DNA from 2 places in the Bacillus sp. FAU18 genome. Region 2 is predicted to be linked to the other one. Evidence: riboswitches for the same ligand, from Rfam matches in the RefSeq annotation. Region 2 holds a riboswitch; the other holds the start of a gene.

Region 1 (4,705 bases), on a different contig from region 2:
CCTCACGGTACTGGTTCACTATCGGTCACTAGGGAGTATTTAGCCTTGGGAGATGGTCCTCCCGGATTCCGACGGAATTTCACGTGTTCCGCCGTACTCAGGATCCACTCAGGAGAGAACGAAGTTTTGACTACAGGGCTGTTACCTCCTATGGCGGGCCTTTCCAGACCTCTTCATCTACCTCGTTCTTTTGTAACTCCGTACAGAGTGTCCTACAACCCCAAGAGGCAAGCCTCTTGGTTTGGGCTGATCCCGTTTCGCTCGCCGCTACTCAGGGAATCGCATTTGCTTTCTCTTCCTCCGGGTACTTAGATGTTTCAGTTCCCCGGGTCTGCCTTCTCATATCCTATGAATTCAGATATGGATACCACTCCATTACGAGTGGTGGGTTTCCCCATTCGGAAATCTCCGGATCAAAGCTTGCTTACAGCTCCCCGAAGCATATCGGTGTTCGTCCCGTCCTTCATCGGCTCCTAGTGCCAAGGCATCCACCGTGCGCCCTTTCTAACTTAACCGTTAAAAAGAATCACTATGTGATATCTTGTGTTACTAATTGAATGTGATGTCTACTGTTATCTAGTTTTCAAAGAACACGTTTCGAAGGAATGATCCTTCAAAACTAAACAAGACAGGGAACGTTCTGTTTATAAGACCCAAGGTCTTATATTCCGTATAATATCCTTAGAAAGGAGGTGATCCAGCCGCACCTTCCGATACGGCTACCTTGTTACGACTTCACCCCAATCATCTGTCCCACCTTCGGCGGCTGGCTCCTAAAAGGTTACCTCACCGACTTCGGGTGTTACAAACTCTCGTGGTGTGACGGGCGGTGTGTACAAGGCCCGGGAACGTATTCACCGCGGCATGCTGATCCGCGATTACTAGCGATTCCAGCTTCACGCAGTCGAGTTGCAGACTGCGATCCGAACTGAGAACAGATTTGTGGGATTGGCTTAACCTCGCGGTTTCGCTGCCCTTTGTTCTGTCCATTGTAGCACGTGTGTAGCCCAGGTCATAAGGGGCATGATGATTTGACGTCATCCCCACCTTCCTCCGGTTTGTCACCGGCAGTCACCTTAGAGTGCCCAACTGAATGCTGGCAACTAAGATCAAGGGTTGCGCTCGTTGCGGGACTTAACCCAACATCTCACGACACGAGCTGACGACAACCATGCACCACCTGTCACTCTGCCCCCGAAGGGGACGTCCTATCTCTAGGATTGCCAGAGGATGTCAAGACCTGGTAAGGTTCTTCGCGTTGCTTCGAATTAAACCACATGCTCCACCGCTTGTGCGGGCCCCCGTCAATTCCTTTGAGTTTCAGTCTTGCGACCGTACTCCCCAGGCGGAGTGCTTAATGCGTTAGCTGCAGCACTAAGGGGCGGAAACCCCCTAACACTTAGCACTCATCGTTTACGGCGTGGACTACCAGGGTATCTAATCCTGTTCGCTCCCCACGCTTTCGCTCCTCAGCGTCAGTTACAGACCAGAGAGTCGCCTTCGCCACTGGTGTTCCTCCACATCTCTACGCATTTCACCGCTACACGTGGAATTCCACTCTCCTCTTCTGCACTCAAGTTCCCCAGTTTCCAATGACCCTCCCCGGTTGAGCCGGGGGCTTTCACATCAGACTTAAGAAACCGCCTGCGAGCCCTTTACGCCCAATAATTCCGGACAACGCTTGCCACCTACGTATTACCGCGGCTGCTGGCACGTAGTTAGCCGTGGCTTTCTGGTTAGGTACCGTCAAGGTACCGCCCTATTTGAACGGTACTTGTTCTTCCCTAACAACAGAGCTTTACGATCCGAAAACCTTCATCACTCACGCGGCGTTGCTCCGTCAGACTTTCGTCCATTGCGGAAGATTCCCTACTGCTGCCTCCCGTAGGAGTCTGGGCCGTGTCTCAGTCCCAGTGTGGCCGATCACCCTCTCAGGTCGGCTACGCATCGTCGCCTTGGTGAGCCGTTACCTCACCAACTAGCTAATGCGCCGCGGGTCCATCTGTAAGTGGTAGCCGAAGCCACCTTTTATGTTTGAACCATGCGGTTCAAACAAGCATCCGGTATTAGCCCCGGTTTCCCGGAGTTATCCCAGTCTTACAGGCAGGTTACCCACGTGTTACTCACCCGTCCGCCGCTAACATCAGGGAGCAAGCTCCCATCTGTCCGCTCGACTTGCATGTATTAGGCACGCCGCCAGCGTTCGTCCTGAGCCAGGATCAAACTCTCCGATAAATGGATCACAGGTTAAGTTCACCGCATCCTGCGGCGACACCTGTGTGACCTGCGTCGTGCAGGTCCTAGTTTGACTGACTACGCACATCGCTGTGCGATTTATAAAAATGAATTAACAGGTACGTTTTATCTTGTTTAGTTTTCAAAGATCATTTCGTTACTTCTCAATGAAGCAGCTTTACTAATATAACATTCAGCTTCTTTTTTGTCAACAACTTTTTTCAAGTTGTTTTGAAGCATCTAGTTTGTGTCCGCTGTGCATCAGCGACGTTTAATAATATAACACCTGTATTTATTTATTGCAATAGTTTTTTTAAAAAATCTATAAAACAAATAAACTATAATCCTCGCCATGATTTCTAAAGCGTGTGTATCATATAACTTTCTTAAAAGAACATATACATCAGTCATGTGATCTTGTTGTTTTTTTTGTTTTCTTGTATAGTAGAAACGAACTAAATACTGATGACCACAAGGGGAGCATTAAAGCTGAGAGTGAGCGGTTTCGTTCTGACCCTTTGAACCTGTTAGTTAACGCTGGCGTAGGGATGTGGCAAAGTCAAATGAATTGCAGATCGTAAAGCAGTGCGTGGAACTTTTCTCATCCTTCCGCGTGCTGCTTTTTTGTTGTCCTTTTGGTTGTCTGTCAATGGAAGGAGATAGATATGAATCAATCTAAGCAACTGGTTCGCCTTATTGAAATTGCCATTATGACAGCAGCAGCCGTTATTTTAGACATTGTCTCAGGAATGTTTCTTAGCATGCCTCAAGGAGGCTCGGTCTCCATCATGATGATTCCGATCTTTTTAATTTCGTTTCGCTGGGGTGTCAAAGCAGGTCTTACTACAGGTTTGTTGACAGGTCTAGTACAAATAGCAATCGGAAACTTGTTTGCTCAACATCCTGTACAGCTATTGTTAGATTACATTGTCGCTTTCGCAGCAATCGGCATAAGCGGCTGTTTCGCTTCTTCTGTCCGTAAAGCCGCTGTATCAAAAACAAAAGGGAAATTGATTGTTTCAGTGGTCAGCGCAGTTTTCATCGGCAGTTTGCTGCGCTATGCCGCGCATGTCATTTCAGGAGCTGTGTTTTTCGGCAGCTTTGCTCCAAAAGGAACGCCGGTATGGATTTATTCTTTAACTTATAATGCGACTTACATGGTTCCTTCATTCATTATTTGTGCAATTGTCCTATGTTTATTATTTATGACAGCACCCCGTTTGCTTAAAAGTGACAAAGCGTAAAAGTGACAATCCCCCAGCGAATTCCGCTGGGGGATTGTTCGTTATCTGTTAAGAAGTGTTTTTAAAGCTGAAAGATCCGGCCAGCCAAGACCTACTTCTTTCAGTCTTACTCCGTCAATTTCAAAGTTGTCCTCCGCTACTCTTTCAGGTGAATAGGCCTGATAAAATATAATCGAGGGATTCTGCTCAATAACCCAAACAAACATACTTGAAAAACCATGTTGAAGCAAAAACTCCGCTCCTTTTGCTAAGAGCGCCCTGCCTGCACCTTGCCGCTGGCGCTCTTCCACAAGATAAATAGCGTATAACTCGCCGTCATAGCCTTCTTGTTCAGATCGAATAGGTCCAAATGAAGCAAAGCCGAATACTGAACCCATTTCGTCCTGAGCAACAAATACTCCCTTTAACGAGCGACTTTTCCATTTGTCTTCAAATTCCTTATAGTTCAGGCTGTTTAAATAATCAATCGGGATAATTTCGTGGTATGTTGTCCTCCAGCTGTCTACATGCACTTTTGCAATGTCCTTTATATCCTCTAACTTCGCTTCACGTACAGTTACCATACGGTTCTGCCCTTTCCTTACTCTGATTTTTGGATCGTTTTGGCTTCTTTGATTTCATTTGTTAATTCATTAATGCTTTGTTTTACGTTTCCTTTTCCTGAAAAGTTCTCAAGCATTTCTTTTACATCAATTCCTGAGGATGCTTTTAAACTTTCTTGCAGACTTGACATTAAGTTCGTCGCATAGCTGGTTACTTTGTTTGCTCCGCTTGATTCACCGCTTCCTCCTGTATCGACAACGGTGATTTTATCAATATTTGAAAGAGGTGCCGCTGCTTGTTTCGCGTATTCCGGAAGCATTTTGACAATCATATCGAAAATCGCCGCCTGCCCGTACTGTTCAAAGGCAGCCGCAATTTTCTCTTTTGCTTCCGCTTCTGCAAGACCTTTCAGGCGGATAACCTCTGCCTCTGTCTCTCCTTTCGCTTTTTCCGCTTCTGCTTTTGCTAGCCCGTCAATTCTTACTTTTTCCGCCTCAGCCTTTGCCATTGCTTCAATACTGTACTTCTTGGCATCGGCTTCCGCGAGCTGTTTGGCTTTCTCTGCTGCTGCGGACTGCTCAACAGAATAACGGTCTGCATCGGCTTTTTTCTTTACCTCTGAGTCGTATTGACGTTCACGGCGAAGAATTTCTTTTTCTTCTAGTTCTATTTGTTTTTGGCGT
Region 2 (4,705 bases):
AGAATGAAGAGATGAGAAAGCTGTTTAGGCAGCTGCAGGATGAAGGCGATGATTCAGCAAGAGAAAAGCTTGTAAACGGGAACTTGCGTCTTGTCTTAAGTGTCATTCAACGATTTAATAACAGAGGGGAGTATGTTGATGACTTATTTCAAGTCGGCTGCATCGGACTAATGAAATCCATTGATAATTTTGACCTAAGCCACAATGTTAAGTTTTCAACATACGCTGTACCTATGATTATCGGAGAGATCCGCAGGTATTTACGCGATAATAACCCGATCCGTGTATCAAGATCACTCCGGGACATCGCTTACAAGGCGCTTCAGGTAAGAGAGCGGTTAATCAGTGAGACAAGCAAGGAGCCGACTGCAGAAGACATCGCAAAAGTTCTTGAAGTACCGCATGAGGAAATTGTATTTGCGCTTGATGCCATCCAGGATCCGGTTTCTCTATTTGAACCGATCTATAACGACGGCGGAGACCCGATCTATGTGATGGACCAAATCAGTGATGAGCGCAATACAGATTCACAATGGATTGAAGAGCTGGCTTTAAAAGAGGGCATGAGAAGGCTGAACGATAGGGAAAAAATGATTTTGAGAAAGCGGTTCTTCCAAGGGAAAACCCAAATGGAAGTCGCCGAGGAAATCGGAATTTCTCAAGCGCAGGTGTCCAGACTTGAAAAAGCGGCTATCAAACAAATGAATAAAAATATTCTTCAATAATGAAAAGCCTTTAAAACGATGTTGTTTTAAAGGCTTTTCTATTGATTACGGATGGTTTACGTTTTGGAAAAAGTAAGGTATCCTAGTTCGTACAAAGTTTTATGAAAATTAAAACAATTATAAAAGGCAATAAAGAGGAGGACCACGATGATTTTGCAGCTTGACAATGTCTCACTAAAACGGAATGGGAAATGGATACTGAGAGATATTCATTGGAAGGTGGAAGAAAAGGAAAATTGGGTGCTTTACGGCCTAAATGGCGCCGGGAAGACAGCGCTGTTAAATATGCTTTGCTCATATTATTTTCCAACATCAGGCGAGATGCAGGTGCTTGGTCATGAATTTGGCAAAACAGAGCTTGGGGAAAAGCTCAGACGTAAAATTGGCCTCGTCTCAGCAGCTCTTCAGCAAAAATTGTATCCGGCAGATTCAGCCTTTGAAATTGCTTTGAGCGGAGCTTACGCTTCGATTGGGTTATATGAAACGCCAAGTAAGGAAACCAGGGAAAAAGCGATTGGTTTGTTAGAGGACTTGGGAGCAATTGAATATGCCGATCGCCGCTATGAAACCCTTTCTCAAGGGGAAAAACAAAGAGCGTTGATTGCTAGAGCACTAATGGCCGATCCGGAGTTGCTGATACTGGATGAACCAGTCACAGGGCTGGATTTTATTGCCCGGGAAAAGTTGTTAGATACGATTACATACATTGCAAACAAAGAAAATGCACCATCTATCCTTTATGTGACTCATCATGCTGAAGAAATTTTGCCTGTCTTTGATAAAGCCCTTTTATTAAAACAGGGAGAGGTCTTTGGATCCGGAGAAATAAAGGAAATGCTTACTGATCAAGTACTTTCCGCTTTTTTTGATACGCCAATCCATGTATTATGGAATCAGGATCGGCCGTTTTTAACAAGAGCTGAGCCGATAACGAATGCCTGACAAACATATATAGATTCATCCTAGGGGTGCTTTGCGAAGCTGAGAGAGACTTTGTCTCAACCCTTTTGACCTGATCTGGATCATGCCAGCGGAGGGAAGCGGTGAAAAGCGGAGTACATCGGACTCCGTTTGTTTTTATTAAGCCGTTTCATCACTTTTGAAACGGCTTTTTTGATTTTAAAGAATAGGAGCGGATTTACATTGGACCAACAAATAGACTCTTTGCAAAAAAAAGTGGAAGAACAAAAGGAGGAGCTTATTCAGCTTGCTAAAACACTGATTTCTTATCAAACACCCGCCCCGCCTGCAAGAAATACAGAGGGCATTCAGTCATGGATTGCGGGATTTTTAAATGAATTGGGATTCTCGATCGACAAATGGGATGTGTACCCTGGAGATCCCAATGTTGTAGGGAAGCTAAAGGGAACAGATTCAGCAGATTATTACAGCCTGATCATTAATGGTCATGTAGATGTGGCAGAGGTAAAAGAGGATGAAGGATGGGAGCACAATCCGTTTCATCCAATTGAAAAAAACGGTCTCTTAATCGGGCGAGGCGCTTCCGATATGAAGGGCGGAATGGCTTGTGTGCTGTTTGCTGTCAAATTAATTCGTGAAGCCGGCATTGAGCTTCCCGGTGATCTGATTCTGCAATCGGTTATTGGAGAGGAAGTTGGAGAAGCTGGCACACTTGAATGCTGCAAGAGGGGCTACCACGCTGATTTTGCAATTGTCGCGGATACGAGCGATATGCATATTCAAGGCCAAGGCGGTGTCATTACAGGCTGGATCGAAATCAAAAGCAGTCAAACATTTCATGATGGAACGAGACGGAATATGATCCACGCAGGCGGAGGAACATTCGGAGCAAGCGCAATTGAAAAAATGGCGAAAATCATTGCGGGGCTCGGTGAACTTGAGCGCCACTGGTCTATTATGAAAAGTTATCCCGGTTTTAAACCAGGCACAAATACGATTAACCCGGCTGTTATAGAAGGCGGCAGACATGCGGCTTTTATAGCGGACGAATGCCGGCTGTGGATCACAGTCCATTTTTATCCGAATGAAACCCATGACCAAGTGGCAGCGGAAATAGAAGATTACGTCAATCGGCTGAGTGACAGTGATATTTGGCTTAGGGAAAACCGCCCTGTATTCAAGTGGGGAGGCTCATCTATGATAGAAGACAGAGGAGAAATTTTTCCGGCATTGGAAGTTGACCCTGGCCACCCAGGCGTCTTAGAGCTAACTGCCTCTCATCAGAAAGTGAAACGGGAGTGTCCAATTATTGACGTTTCTCAATCAGTTACAGATGGCGGATGGCTGTATGATGCCGGTATTCCATGCGTAATATACGGTCCTGGAGATCTGCACAATGCACACTCTGTGAACGAGAAGGTATCGATTGAGCAGCTAGTAGAGTATACAAAAATTATACTCGATTTTATCATCAGCTGGTGCAGCCGGAAAAAAGCAATGACATGAAAATTTCTTCTTGCTGACAAGGTTCAGCCTGCCCGTTCATATACTTGAACAAAAGGACGGAAAAAGGACGTGATGGAATGATCAGCATTTCAGAATTTCAGGTAAAGGATGTCGTCAATGTCTCAAACGGAAAAAAGCTGGGGAGTATTGGTGATATTGATATCAATGTGACTACTGGAAAAATTCAGGCGATCATACTCGGAGGAAATGGGAAAGTTCTCGGATTTTTTGGAAAAGAAGAGGAATTGGTCATTCCATGGCGAAATATAGTAAAAATCGGGGAAGATGTAATCTTGGTCCGATTAAGTGAACCGCATGCATAAACCTGCTTGTCTGCCGCAGATTGGCAAATGCCGGAAGTCTCGATTCTTCCGGCACATTTCATTTAGAAATATGCAAATCGGCGCTCAACGAATGCAGTAAGATGTGGTAAAATAAGTGGGAAATTCCGCTTTTTTAAATGTTTGTCGAAAGGTTGGATCATCATGAATACATATCACCCATTCAGTCTTACCACACCCTCGACACTCATGATACAAGACTGGGCTCAAACGAATCAAAACAACAAAGAGGTCATTGCCGGATTTACGACAAAAAACGGCGGTGTCAGCCAAAAGCCTTTTGAATCGTTAAATACAGGATTGCACGTTCATGACAAAGATGCAGATGTAGTTAAAAATCGTGAATATATTGCCGATATGTTTAATACTGATTTGCAGTCTTGGGTATTCGCTGATCAGACACATGATAATCGCGTTCAGAAAGTGACGCAGAGGGATAGGGGAAAAGGCGCCCGTGAGTATCACACGGCTCTAAAAGCAACGGACGGGCTCTATACAAATGAAAAAAATGTATTTTTAGCATTATGCTTTGCTGATTGTGTGCCTCTTTTCTTTTATGATCCGGTTAAGTCGCTTGTCGGAGTCGCCCATGCCGGGTGGAAAGGCACCGTCAAACAGATTGGCAGAGAAATGGTGAAGCAATGGACTGAGAAGGAAGGTTCAAATCCCTCAGATATTTACGCTGTTATTGGCCCGTCTATCAGCGGTGCATGCTATACGGTAGACGACCGCGTCATGGATGCTGTCCGCGCATTGCCGGTTTCAGCAGACCTTGCCGTTAATCAGACGGCAAAGGCACAATATCAGCTTGATCTGAAAGAGCTGAACCGTCTTATACTGATGGACAGCGGTTTGGCAAGTGAACAAATTTCTGTCAGCGGTTTATGCACGGAAAGCGAGCCGTCTCTTTTCTATTCTCACCGCCGCGATCAGGGGAAAACTGGACGGATGATGTCCTTTATCGGAATGAAGGAGGCATAAAAGATCTTGCGTGTTGTTGATAATTTACGACATATAAACGAACGAATAAACGAAGCATGTAACAGATCGGGCCGCAGCTCCGATGAAGTTACGGTTATTGCAGTCACTAAATATGTATCGCCTGAAAGAGCACAGGAGGCAGTAGATGCTGGCATCACCTGCCTCGGAGAGAATCGGGATGCGGAACTGCTCCGCAAACAGGAATTGATAAAAGGGAATCCGGAATGGCAT

Evidence for each region. A riboswitch is a leader RNA that binds a small molecule or an ion and turns the genes downstream of it on or off. The one in region 2 is predicted to bind thiamine pyrophosphate.
Region 1: it holds a riboswitch for thiamine pyrophosphate, as region 2 does, so the genes downstream of both, thiT (energy-coupled thiamine transporter ThiT) here and ylmB (N-formyl-4-amino-5-aminomethyl-2-methylpyrimidine deformylase) in region 2, are expected to answer to the same signal.

What each region holds. Positions count from the first base shown of each region.
Region 1 is NZ_JBVYHZ010000004.1:988,339-993,043, forward strand. It holds rRNA gene AC0OMU_RS16190 (23S ribosomal RNA) at 1-515, opposite strand, end outside; rRNA gene AC0OMU_RS16195 (16S ribosomal RNA) at 686-2,235, opposite strand; TPP riboswitch at 2,700-2,801, shown strand; gene thiT (energy-coupled thiamine transporter ThiT) at 2,901-3,479, shown strand; gene AC0OMU_RS16205 (N-acetyltransferase family protein) at 3,521-4,042, opposite strand; gene floT (flotillin lipid rafts scaffold protein FloT) at 4,060-4,705, opposite strand, start outside.
Region 2 is NZ_JBVYHZ010000003.1:878,659-883,363, forward strand. It holds gene sigG (RNA polymerase sporulation sigma factor SigG) at 1-725, shown strand, start outside; gene AC0OMU_RS04885 (ABC transporter ATP-binding protein) at 873-1,667, shown strand; TPP riboswitch at 1,680-1,781, shown strand; gene ylmB (N-formyl-4-amino-5-aminomethyl-2-methylpyrimidine deformylase) at 1,869-3,152, shown strand; gene AC0OMU_RS04895 (YlmC/YmxH family sporulation protein) at 3,230-3,475, shown strand; gene pgeF (peptidoglycan editing factor PgeF) at 3,638-4,474, shown strand; gene AC0OMU_RS04905 (YggS family pyridoxal phosphate-dependent enzyme) at 4,481-4,705, shown strand, end outside.